3 regions of the Streptomyces roseifaciens genome follow, and region 3 is predicted to be linked to each of the others. Evidence: riboswitches for the same ligand, from Rfam matches in the RefSeq annotation. Region 3 holds a riboswitch; each other region holds the start of a gene.
What was found. Region 3 has a riboswitch for cyclic di-AMP ahead of AS857_RS33895 (M23 family metallopeptidase). Riboswitches for the same ligand answer to the same signal wherever they lie in the genome.
Positions count from the first base shown of each region.

Region 1 (3,268 bases), on a different contig from region 3:
CTCGCGTCAGTCGGCGTGATCTCGGCGTGACCTCCGCTACATCGGCTTGTGACTCCGGTGGCCCGTCGCTATCTTCAACCACCATTCGCCGCCGAACGAGAGGCAACCGCCCATGAGACCCGGAAACGGTCGACATCGCCGCCCCCGTCAGATACCCGCCATCGTGGTCGCCGCGGGGGTGACCGCCTCCGGGATCGCCCTGCCGCTGCTGGCGGCCACCGGCGCGACGGCAGCCGACGCCGGCACCTGGGACCGTGTCGCCCAGTGCGAGAGTGGAGGCCTGTGGAGCGCCAACTCCGGCAACGGGACCTACGGGGGACTGCAGCTGACCCAGGACCTCTGGGAGCGCCACGGCGGACGGGAGTACGCCCCCCGGCCCGACCTCGCCAGCCGTGCGCAGCAGATCACCGTCGCCGAGAAGATTCTCGAGAGCGGCGGCACCAGCCCCTGGTCGAGCTGCGCGGCGAGCGCCGGCCTCACCTCGGGCAGCACCCCGGCGGAGGTCAACCCGGGCGGCACACACGCCCCCGCGAGCGACTCGACGCCTTCACGCGCCCCGGAGCGCACCACTTCGCACTCCACGCCGTCCGAGCCGTCCGAGCCCTCCGAGCACGGCAAGCCTTCTGACGCGTCCACGTCTCCCTCGCCGTCCGGAAAGCCGTCGCCGGGGTCCTCGACGAGCCCCTCGGCCGACCCCTCCACGCAGCCTTCGGGGCAGCCGTCGACCGGTCAGCCGTCGCCGGGCCGGTCCTCCGGTCAGCCGTCCGGCCGGCCCTCCGGCAGCCCGTCGTCCGACGCGCCGTCACCCGACGCCTCGGGCAAGCCGTCCGACGGGCAGTCCGGTGAGCCGCAGGAAGGCCGGCACCGCAAGCCTTCGACGTCCCCCACGGACGACCCGACTCAGATCCCGGGCGGTCCGGCCACGCCCGCTGCCGGCGATTCCGGTTCGCCCGCGGGGCGGACGCCCGGCGAGGACGGCACGGGCACGGGCAAGCACCGTGCCGACCCGTCGCGTTCGGAGGACGAGGGTCGTACGTCGCGGGGCGGCGGCGATGCACGCACCGGCAGTCCCACGCCCACCGACTACACCGTGCGCCCCGGTGACAACCTGTCAGCCATCGCCGAGCAGCATGCGGTCAAGGGAGGTTGGCAGTCTCTGTATCAGCGCAATGAGAAAGCGGTCGGAACCGATCCCGACCTGATCCGTCCTGGTCAGAGGCTCGAGGTCGGTAAATAGACCGGCAGTTCGCGGCGAATGTCCGTTCCAGTCGAAAGTGAGACATGGGTCTCTTTGCCTGATGGCGGAATGCGGTCTTCCCGAAACTGGCAAACCGTCTCTCACCTGCGGAAACGCGTTGTTCCCCTGGGTAACCAGGGGCAACTGTGGCTGGAAAGAGGGGTTTGAACCCTTGCCGCGACTGTGTTTACCGTCGTGACCGCTCGCCACCGCGGGCACCACGGTCGCCACGCCGAATCCTGCCGGCGATCGGGGGAGTCGTCGCGCAAGCGCCGTAGGCAGGAGCGGGGGAACCAAGGTAGGCGCCGGAAACGGCTCCTCGGCGAAAGCCGCGGGTCCGGGACCGGCTAGGGGTGAAGCCGAGTGTGCTCGCACACGAAGCCGGGCGAACTCACAGCCCGAACCCGACAGCTCACCTCGTAGGCGTCGGTGAGGAAACGACTCATGTCCAAGGGCAAGCACCGTCGTCCGTCCAAGGCCGTCCGCATCTTCACGCTCGCCGGTGTCACCGGCGCAGCTGTCGCCGCCCCGCTGATGGTCGCCACCTCCGCCAACGCCGCCTCCGTTTCGACGTGGGACAAGGTCGCCCAGTGCGAGTCCGGTGGCAACTGGTCCATCAACACCGGCAACGGCTACTACGGCGGTCTGCAGTTCTCGCAGTCCTCCTGGAACGCCGCCGGTGGCCAGAAGTACGCCGACCGCGCCGACCACGCCTCCAAGAGCGCCCAGATCGCCGTGGCCGAGAAGCTGCTCGCCATGCAGGGCCCGGGCGCCTGGGGCTGCGCCGGTGCCGGCGGCCTGACGGCCGGTGGCCCGAAGGCGAACGTCGACCCCTCCGGTTCGGGCTCGGCCGGCAAGTCCACCAAGTCCTCCCGCACCGGCGGCACCGTCTCGGGCAAGTCCCACGCGGACCGCAGCGAGCGCCAGGCCACGCCGAAGAAGGCCACGCCGAAGAAGGCCGCCCCGCAGGCCGTCGAGCGCGACGAGGCCCCGGCCCCGAAGCGGACCGCGCCGGGCCACTCCACGCAGTCCTACAAGGTCGGCAGCGGTGAGTACGAGGTCAAGGAGGGCGACACCCTCTCCAAGATCGCCGAGGCCCAGCACGTCAAGGGCGGCTGGCAGAAGCTGTACGACCGCAACAAGGACATCGTCCAGGACGCGGACGTGATCTACGTCGGCCAGAAGCTGCACCTCAGCTGATCCGGCAGGGCGGTCCACTCCGGTGGGCCGCCCTTCTCCGCTCCCGGCGGGACCGCCCCGCTCCGATGCGCTGCCCCGAGCGTGCACCGGAGCGGGGCTCAGCCGTTTCCGGATCCGCCTCTTCCGGGCCCCGCCCCCTCCGCCGCAGGCGGCTCGCTTCCCTGTTCGGCTTCCCCGTTCAGCGAAAAATTCCGCCGTTCATACGGTGTTCTGGGCTTTTGTGCTGTTTTTTAGGCTTTTCCGGCCCGGGAACACGGTCCAACGGCGAGGCGAGCCTCCGGGGCCCGTTAGGCTCGTGCTGCAGAACCACAGACACACACGAAGGAGACCCTCGTGCCGTCCATCGACGTCGTCGTAGCTCGCGAGATCCTCGACTCGCGAGGCAACCCCACGGTCGAGGTCGAGGTCGGCCTCGACGACGGCTCCACGGGCCGTGCCGCCGTGCCGTCCGGCGCCTCCACCGGTGCCTTCGAGGCCATCGAGCTCCGTGACGGTGACAAGAACCGTTACCTGGGCAAGGGCGTCGAGAAGGCCGTCCTCGCCGTCATCGAGCAGATCGGCCCGGAGCTCGTCGGCTACGACGCCACCGAGCAGCGCCTGATCGACCAGGCCATGTTCGACCTGGACGCCACCGACAACAAGGGCTCGCTCGGCGCCAACGCCATCCTGGGCGTCTCCCTCGCCGTCGCGCACGCCGCCTCCGAGGCCTCCGACCTGCCGCTGTTCCGCTACCTGGGCGGCCCGAACGCGCACCTGCTGCCCGTTCCGATGATGAACATCCTGAACGGCGGCTCGCACGCCGACTCCAACGTGGACATCCAGGAGTTCATG
Region 1 covers NZ_LNBE01000004.1:3,281,303-3,284,570, reverse strand. Annotated here, with positions in the region: gene AS857_RS31870 (transglycosylase family protein) at 164-1,237, shown strand; cyclic di-AMP (ydaO/yuaA leader) riboswitch at 1,498-1,678, shown strand; gene AS857_RS31865 (LysM peptidoglycan-binding domain-containing protein) at 1,682-2,437, shown strand; gene eno (phosphopyruvate hydratase) at 2,771-3,268, shown strand, end outside.
Region 1: another riboswitch for cyclic di-AMP. It lies ahead of AS857_RS31865 (LysM peptidoglycan-binding domain-containing protein); the one in region 3 lies ahead of AS857_RS33895 (M23 family metallopeptidase).

Region 2 (3,268 bases), on a different contig from region 3:
CGCCTGGATGCGGGCCTCGTAGTCCGCGAGGCCGTCGAAGTAGGGGGGCGGTCCGCTGACCGGCCAGCGGCTGTAGACCACGGTCCGCCAGCTGGAGAAGCCGGTGTCGAGGCCGTTCCACAGCGGGGAGTTGCCCGCCATGGCGACCAGGACCGGCAGCCAGGGCCGCACCCGGTTGAGGACCGCGACGCCCATCTCGCGGTCGGGGATGGCGACATGGACGTGCATCCCGTGGACGAACTGCTCGTCCACGAGCTGGGCGGCACGGATCCGCATCGCCAGGTAGCGCGGATTGCCGGTGACCGGGATGGGCTCGGGGCCCGTGCACGGCGCCGTACCGCAGGCGGCGATCCGGCAGCCGGACCGCTTGGCGGCGGAGCTCACCGCATGGCGCAGCCGCAGCAGGTGCCGGCTGGCCTCGGCGAGATCGGAGCAGACCGGAGTGGCGACTTCCACCTGGGCCTGCAACAGCTCCGCCTGAATCTCCCGCTCGTTCACGACCGGTTCCAGGTCGACCGCCGCCCGGACCTCGTCGGCCAGGGGTACCGGCAGTGCGGTGGCCGGGTCGAGCAGAAGATACTCCTCCTCGATCCCTAGGGTGAGCATGCCGTAGGGCTACCCTCGCGCTCCCGAAGCGAACCGCACGGAGCCCGCCGCCACGGCTTTCTGACGCAAAGACGCCCTACTGCCGCCCTGCCGCGGCCCCCGCGACCTCGCCTTTCGCGCACCGCCGGGATGACTCGAATCAGTTCTTCAACTCTCTTTTGACAAAGGGGAATACCGGTTGCTCGTGATGCCGGGTAACACCCCGGTTCCAGGGATCGCCGTGAAGTGAAGAAGTTCACAGAAGCACCTTTCGGCTCCGAATTCCGGCGGCCCGTGATGCAGGATCGTGCATCGAACAACAAGATCCCGTCACCGAGGCGGGCGACCCGGGCGGACGCCGAGTCCTGCCGCCGTACCGGGTGCGGAGCAGAAACGAATGGATCGGCAGGAGCGGGAGACCCGAGCACGGCGGACCACGATGGCGGTGGTCCTTGGGGTGAAGCCATTTCAGGTGGCCGGGCAACTTCGACAGCCCGAACCCGACAGGTCATCTTTCGCAGGCGGATGACGAAGGGTTTTGGCATGTCTGCGTTCCCTGGCATATCCACGCTCATGTCCCGCGCCGGTGCCGCTTCGGTGGTCACCGCGGCCACCGTGACCGCGTCGATGCTCCTCCCCGGAATGTCGGCCGAGGCGAGCGCGGCCACTCCGGGCGCCACCGCCCTGAAGGTCGCGGCCTCCAAGCAGGGCTCCCCCTACCAGTACGGCGCCGCCGGTCCCAACCGGTTCGACTGCTCGGGCCTCACGCTCTACTCGTTCAAGAAGGCCGGCAAGACCCTGCCGCGCACCGCGGCCGCGCAGTACAACAAGACCCGGCACGTCTCCGCCGGCTCCCGCCAGGCGGGCGACCTGGTCTTCTTCCACTCGGGAAGCAACGTCTACCACGTCGGGATCTACGCGGGTAGCAACAAGATCTGGCACTCGCCCAAGCCGGGCGCGAAGGTCCGGCTGGAGAAGATCTGGTCCGGCAGCGTCTGGTACGGCCGGGTCAACTGACCGGGCGGTCCGGCCCGGTACGGGCCGGACGACGACGGCCGACCGGGCCGGGGCGACCCACCCCGGCCCGGATACCTCCGGGGACCCCGCGAAAGGGGCTCCCCGGAGGAGCGCGTCACTGCACGGCGTCAGGCCGGCGCCTGCCCGCCTCAGGGCAGCTGGGCCCCGTACGCCTGCAGCGCCGCCGGTACGGGCTGGAAGAACGTCTCTCCGCCGCCGGAGCAGTCGCCGCTGCCGCCCGAGGTGAGGCCGAGGGCGGTGGCACCGTCGAAGAGGGCGCCGCCGCTGTCGCCGGGTTCGGCGCAGACCGAGGTGCCGATCATGCCCTCGACCGCCCCCTCCTCGTAGTTGACGGTCACGTCGAGCGCGGTGACCTCGCCGCCGTGGACCCGGGTGGTGCTGCCGCTGCGCTGCACCTTCTCGCCGACGACGGCTTCCCCGGCCTTGCCGATGTTCTGCGTGCCGCCGTTGTAGAGGTCCACCGCGCTCGGGTGGGCGATGGTGGACGTGTAGCGGACGAGCGCGTAGTCGTGGCCGGGGAAGGACGAGCTCTCGACCACGCCGATCTGGGCGCCGCCCTGGGTCGCGGACCACGTCCGCGAGGCGTTGCCGCAGTGCCCGGCCGTGAGGAAGTACGGCTTGCCGCCCTTGGTGACGTTGAAGCCCAGCGAGCAGCGCACGCCGCTGCCCCAGATCGCGTCGCCGCCCGCGATGAGGGGACGGAACTTCCCTGCCGTTCTCTTGACCGCGACCTTGTCGCCGAGTTGTGCGACGGCCTTGTCGAGCCGGTCCTGCCGGGCGCCCGTGACCGTGCTGTCGGCGGTGACGACGACCTTGTTGGTGCGGGGGTCCACCGACCAGGCCGTGCCCGGAACGGCCGCCTCCGCCTTCAGTGTCCGCAGGGCCGAGGCGAGCTCGGCGGCCGAGTGGCGCACGGTCCTCGGTTCGGCGCCGGCGGCCCGTACCCTGGCCGCCGCATCCTGGTCGAGGACGCCGACGACGAGCCTGCCGGTCCCGGCGTCGTAGTACGAACCGGCCGAGTCCGCGCCGAGGTCGGCGGATATCCGCTGGGCCAGCTCCGCGGCCTGCGGCGAGGAGAGCTGACGGGGCGCCGGCGAGGACGCGTGCGCGGCGGGGAGCGTCAGTGCCGCGGCCGTCAGGGCGACCATCACCGCGCCGGCGCCGGCCGTACGGCGCGTGGAGATGCGGGAACGTTTCACTCGTGACCTCCTGTGGGGGAGTGCCCGGCGGCACGGTGGTGCCCGGGCGTGGAGGACGTGCGGGTGCGATGCGCGTGCGTGACGCACGTGCGCGACCCGTGTGCGTGACGCGTAGGTGATGCGCATCGGTGAGGACACGGTGCACGACAGGCCGATGAGATCGTCGCGTCCATGTCAAGAACGGGATACGGGCGAGTATCCCGATGAGGCAAGCGGAAGTTCAAGAGCGACATTCGGTCGTGCGAAGGGTGCCGGCCGCAGTCCCCCGGCGGCTCAGCGGCACCGGAAGCCGTCCCCCTGAACGGGAGTGACGGGCGTGGACGGCCGCCGGGCGGTGACCGGACGGCTCGGGGCGCGCCTGTCCGGTATTCGCTCCTTGCGGTTCGCCCATGGAGCGGCGCCGGTGCGTTCTTTGCTCAGTCTTAACGACCGGGGCGCCGCAAAGG
Region 2 covers NZ_LNBE01000002.1:299,056-302,323, forward strand. Annotated here, with positions in the region: gene AS857_RS03150 (carboxylate-amine ligase) at 1-606, opposite strand, end outside; cyclic di-AMP (ydaO/yuaA leader) riboswitch at 962-1,124, shown strand; gene AS857_RS03155 (C40 family peptidase) at 1,129-1,602, shown strand; gene AS857_RS03160 (S1 family peptidase) at 1,752-2,822, opposite strand.
Region 2: another riboswitch for cyclic di-AMP. It lies ahead of AS857_RS03155 (C40 family peptidase); the one in region 3 lies ahead of AS857_RS33895 (M23 family metallopeptidase).

Region 3 (3,268 bases):
GCCTCGTGGGCCGCTGCCACCTCGTCCAGGGCCGTCAGGACGCGGCGGCCGCGGTCCGTTTGCAGGTACTCCGCGGCGCCCTCCGCCCGGGCGCTGTCCACCGTCGTGCCCGGGCGGTACTTGCCCGTGAGGAAACCCTTGGCCAGGGCGAAGTACGGGACGGCCGCCAGGCCGTGCTTCTCCGCCACCGCCGCCAGGTCGCCCTCGTAGGTGTCGCGCGACACCAGGTTGTAGTGGGGCTGGATCGCCACGTACTTCGCCAGGCCCGATGCCTCCGAGAACTCCAGCGACTCCTGCAGGCGCTCCGGCGTGATGTTCGAGGCCGCTATCTCGCGGACCTTGCCCTCCTTCACCAGCGCGTCGAGAGCGGTGATGAACTCCTCCACCGGTACCGACGGGTCGTCGTAGTGCGTGTAGTAGAGGTCGATGTAGTCGGTGCGCAGGCGGCGGAGGGATTCCTCCACGCCCGCCTTGATCACCGATGCACGCAGGCCCCGCGGCTCCGGGACGCCCGCGCCGACCTTCGTGGCGAGGACGATGTCGGCACGGTTGCCGCGCGAGGCGAACCAATTGCCGATGACGGTCTCCGACTCGCCGCCCTCGTTGCCCGGGACCCAGGCCGAGTAGACGTCGGCGGTGTCGATGAAATTGCCGCCCGCCGCCGCGTACGCGTCGAGGACGGCGAAGGATTCCGCCTCGTCCGCTGTCCACCCGAAGACATTGCCGCCGAGCGCCAACGGGTGGACGGAGAGATTGCCGATCTTCTTGTGAATGTCAGCCATGTACTCCTGCAGCGTCCCTGCGGGGGCAGGTATTCCGCTACGGCTGCAGGCCCCTGCTCCTCAGCCACCCCAGCGGGTCGATCGGGGCGCCCCCGCCCGGCCGCACCTCCAGGTGCAGGTGCGGGCCGGTCACGTTGCCCGTCGCACCGACACGGCCTATGACCTGGCCCGGCGCGACCTTCCCCGACGTGACGACCATCGACGACAGGTGGCAGAACCACAGCTCCGTACCGTCGTCGAGCCTCAGGACGATGCGGTAGCCGTACGCCCCCGCCCAGCCGGCCTGAACGATCTTGCCGCCGCCGACCGCCCTCACCGGCGTGCCGGTCGGGGCCGCGAAGTCCTCCCCCGTGTGGTTCGCGGACCACATGTTCCCTGCCTGACCGAAGCCGGCCGTCAGGGTGTACGAGGCGAGGGGGAGCTTGAACCCGCCGGAGGTGGAGTGGCGAGCCGCCGGGGCGGGAGCCTGAGGGGCCGGAGCCTGGCGGGCGGATCGCTGCTTCTTCGGCGTCTGCTGCTTCTGTACGTGTTGCTTCTGTACGTGTTGCTTCGGTGCCTGCTGCTTCGCCGTCCGTCGCTCCGACGTCTGCTGCTGCTCCGGTGCCGCCGCCCGCGCCTGCGGCGCCTCCGGTTCTGCAGCTCGCTCCCGCTCCTTCTCCGCCTCCGCCGCCTCAGCCGCCTCAGCCGTCTTCCGCTCCGCCGCCTTCTTCTGCGTCTCCGCGGCCTGCTTCACCTGGGCCGCCTGCGCCTCGGCCTCGGCCACGCCCTGCTGGTGGTCGGCCTGCTCCAGGATTCTCGCCCGGAGCACCTCACCCGCCGCCGCCGCGCTCTCCGCCATCTCCACAGCGGCCGACGCGCCTTCCTCACCGGCGAATTCGGCGGCGGCGGAATCGACCGAGCCCGCCGCGCTCCCCGCGAAGAACGAGCCCACTCCCGGCAGCTGGGCCAGGTCGGGCATGGATATGGACGCCGCCGGGCGCTCCTGGGCGTGCGCCATGCCGCCCGCGCCGACCGCCGCGATGACGCCCACGCCGAGCACCGCGCCGCTGCGGGCCATCGTGCCGCCGCGCTGCTTCACGACGCGGTGGCGGCCTCGGCCCGTGCCGAAGGCGTTGTAGACGGAGGGACGGTGGGAAGCGGGGGCGTACGGCGACTCGGGGTCGTACGCGCTGTCCGACCCGTACCGCTGCTCCGGCCGAAGCTCGGGCTCCGGCTCGTACGGCGGCACGTACGCCGGGACCAGCGGCGGATCGTACGCGGCAGGCTCATACCCGACAGGCTCATACCCAGCAGGCTCGTACGCAGCAGGCTCGTTGGATGCCACGAAGGCACTCCTTTCCTTCCTTCTCGCCTACCGGGTTAGCTGACGGGTTCGGAGCAGGAAGGTCTCCTACGGATCCCTCCGGAAAGGGGCCCGATTCACCCCAGGGACACTTGGGTCCCCGGCTCCCCTGGCTCGCGCCGTACGGGGACTCGGCGATGTCTGCCCGGGCCGCGGATGCGACGCACATCTGACGGACAGACGCTTTGACGCTAGACGCCGCCACTTTCGATCGGCAAACAGAAGCCCCATTTTGTGGCCCACGCCACAACGCAGACGTGCAACCACTCCGCTAAATCGGACATTTGGCAGGCACACGCGCCTCAGGGGCGCGCGTGCCTGCCGGTTGACGGGCCGACCGGTGCGGCCGGCCCGCCGGGGGGCCTCAGCCCGTGATCACGGTCACTTCCCCGATGCCGAGGGCCCGGACGGGCTCCTCGATCTGCGCGGCGTCACCGACGAGCACCGTCACCAGACGGTCGACCGGGAAGGCGCTCACCACGGCGGCGGTGGCCTCCACCGTGCCCGTCGCGGCGAGGCGCTCGTACAGGCGCCCCTGGAAGTCGTCCGGCAGGTGCTGCTCGACCTGGTCGGCGAGGGTGCCCGCGACGGCCGCCGCCGTCTCGTACTTCAGCGGGGCGACGCCGACGAGGTTCTGCACGGCGGAGTCGCGCTCCTCGTCCGTCAGGCCCCCGGCGGCGAGGGTGCGCAGGACGGTCCACAGGTCCTCCAGCGCGGGGCCGGTGGAGGCGGTGTCCACCGAGCCGCTGATGGCGAGCATGGCCGCCCCGGTGCCCTCCGGGGTGGACAGCAGCACCTGGCCGAAGGCCCGCACGCCGTAGGTGTAGCCCTTCTCCTCGCGCAGGACGCGGTCCAGACGGGAGGTGAGGGTGCCGCCCAGGCAGTACGTGCCGACGCTCTGGGCGGGCCAGACCTGGCCGTGCCGGTCCGCACCGATGCGGCCGATGAGGAGCTGCGTCTGGACCGCGCCGGGGCGGTCCACGATGACGACGCGGCCGGTGTCGTCCGCGGTGACCGGCTTGAGCGGGTACGGCTCGGCCGGGGAACCCGTCCAGGCGCCGAGGGAGTCCGCGAGGGCCGCGTCGAGGTCGACCCCGGTGAAGTCGCCGACGACCACGGCGGTCGTGGTGGCGGGGCGCATGTG
Region 3 covers NZ_LNBE01000005.1:109,063-112,330, reverse strand. Annotated here, with positions in the region: gene AS857_RS33900 (aldo/keto reductase) at 1-782, opposite strand, end outside; gene AS857_RS33895 (M23 family metallopeptidase) at 820-2,106, opposite strand; cyclic di-AMP (ydaO/yuaA leader) riboswitch at 2,116-2,271, opposite strand; gene AS857_RS33890 (M16 family metallopeptidase) at 2,489-3,268, opposite strand, start outside.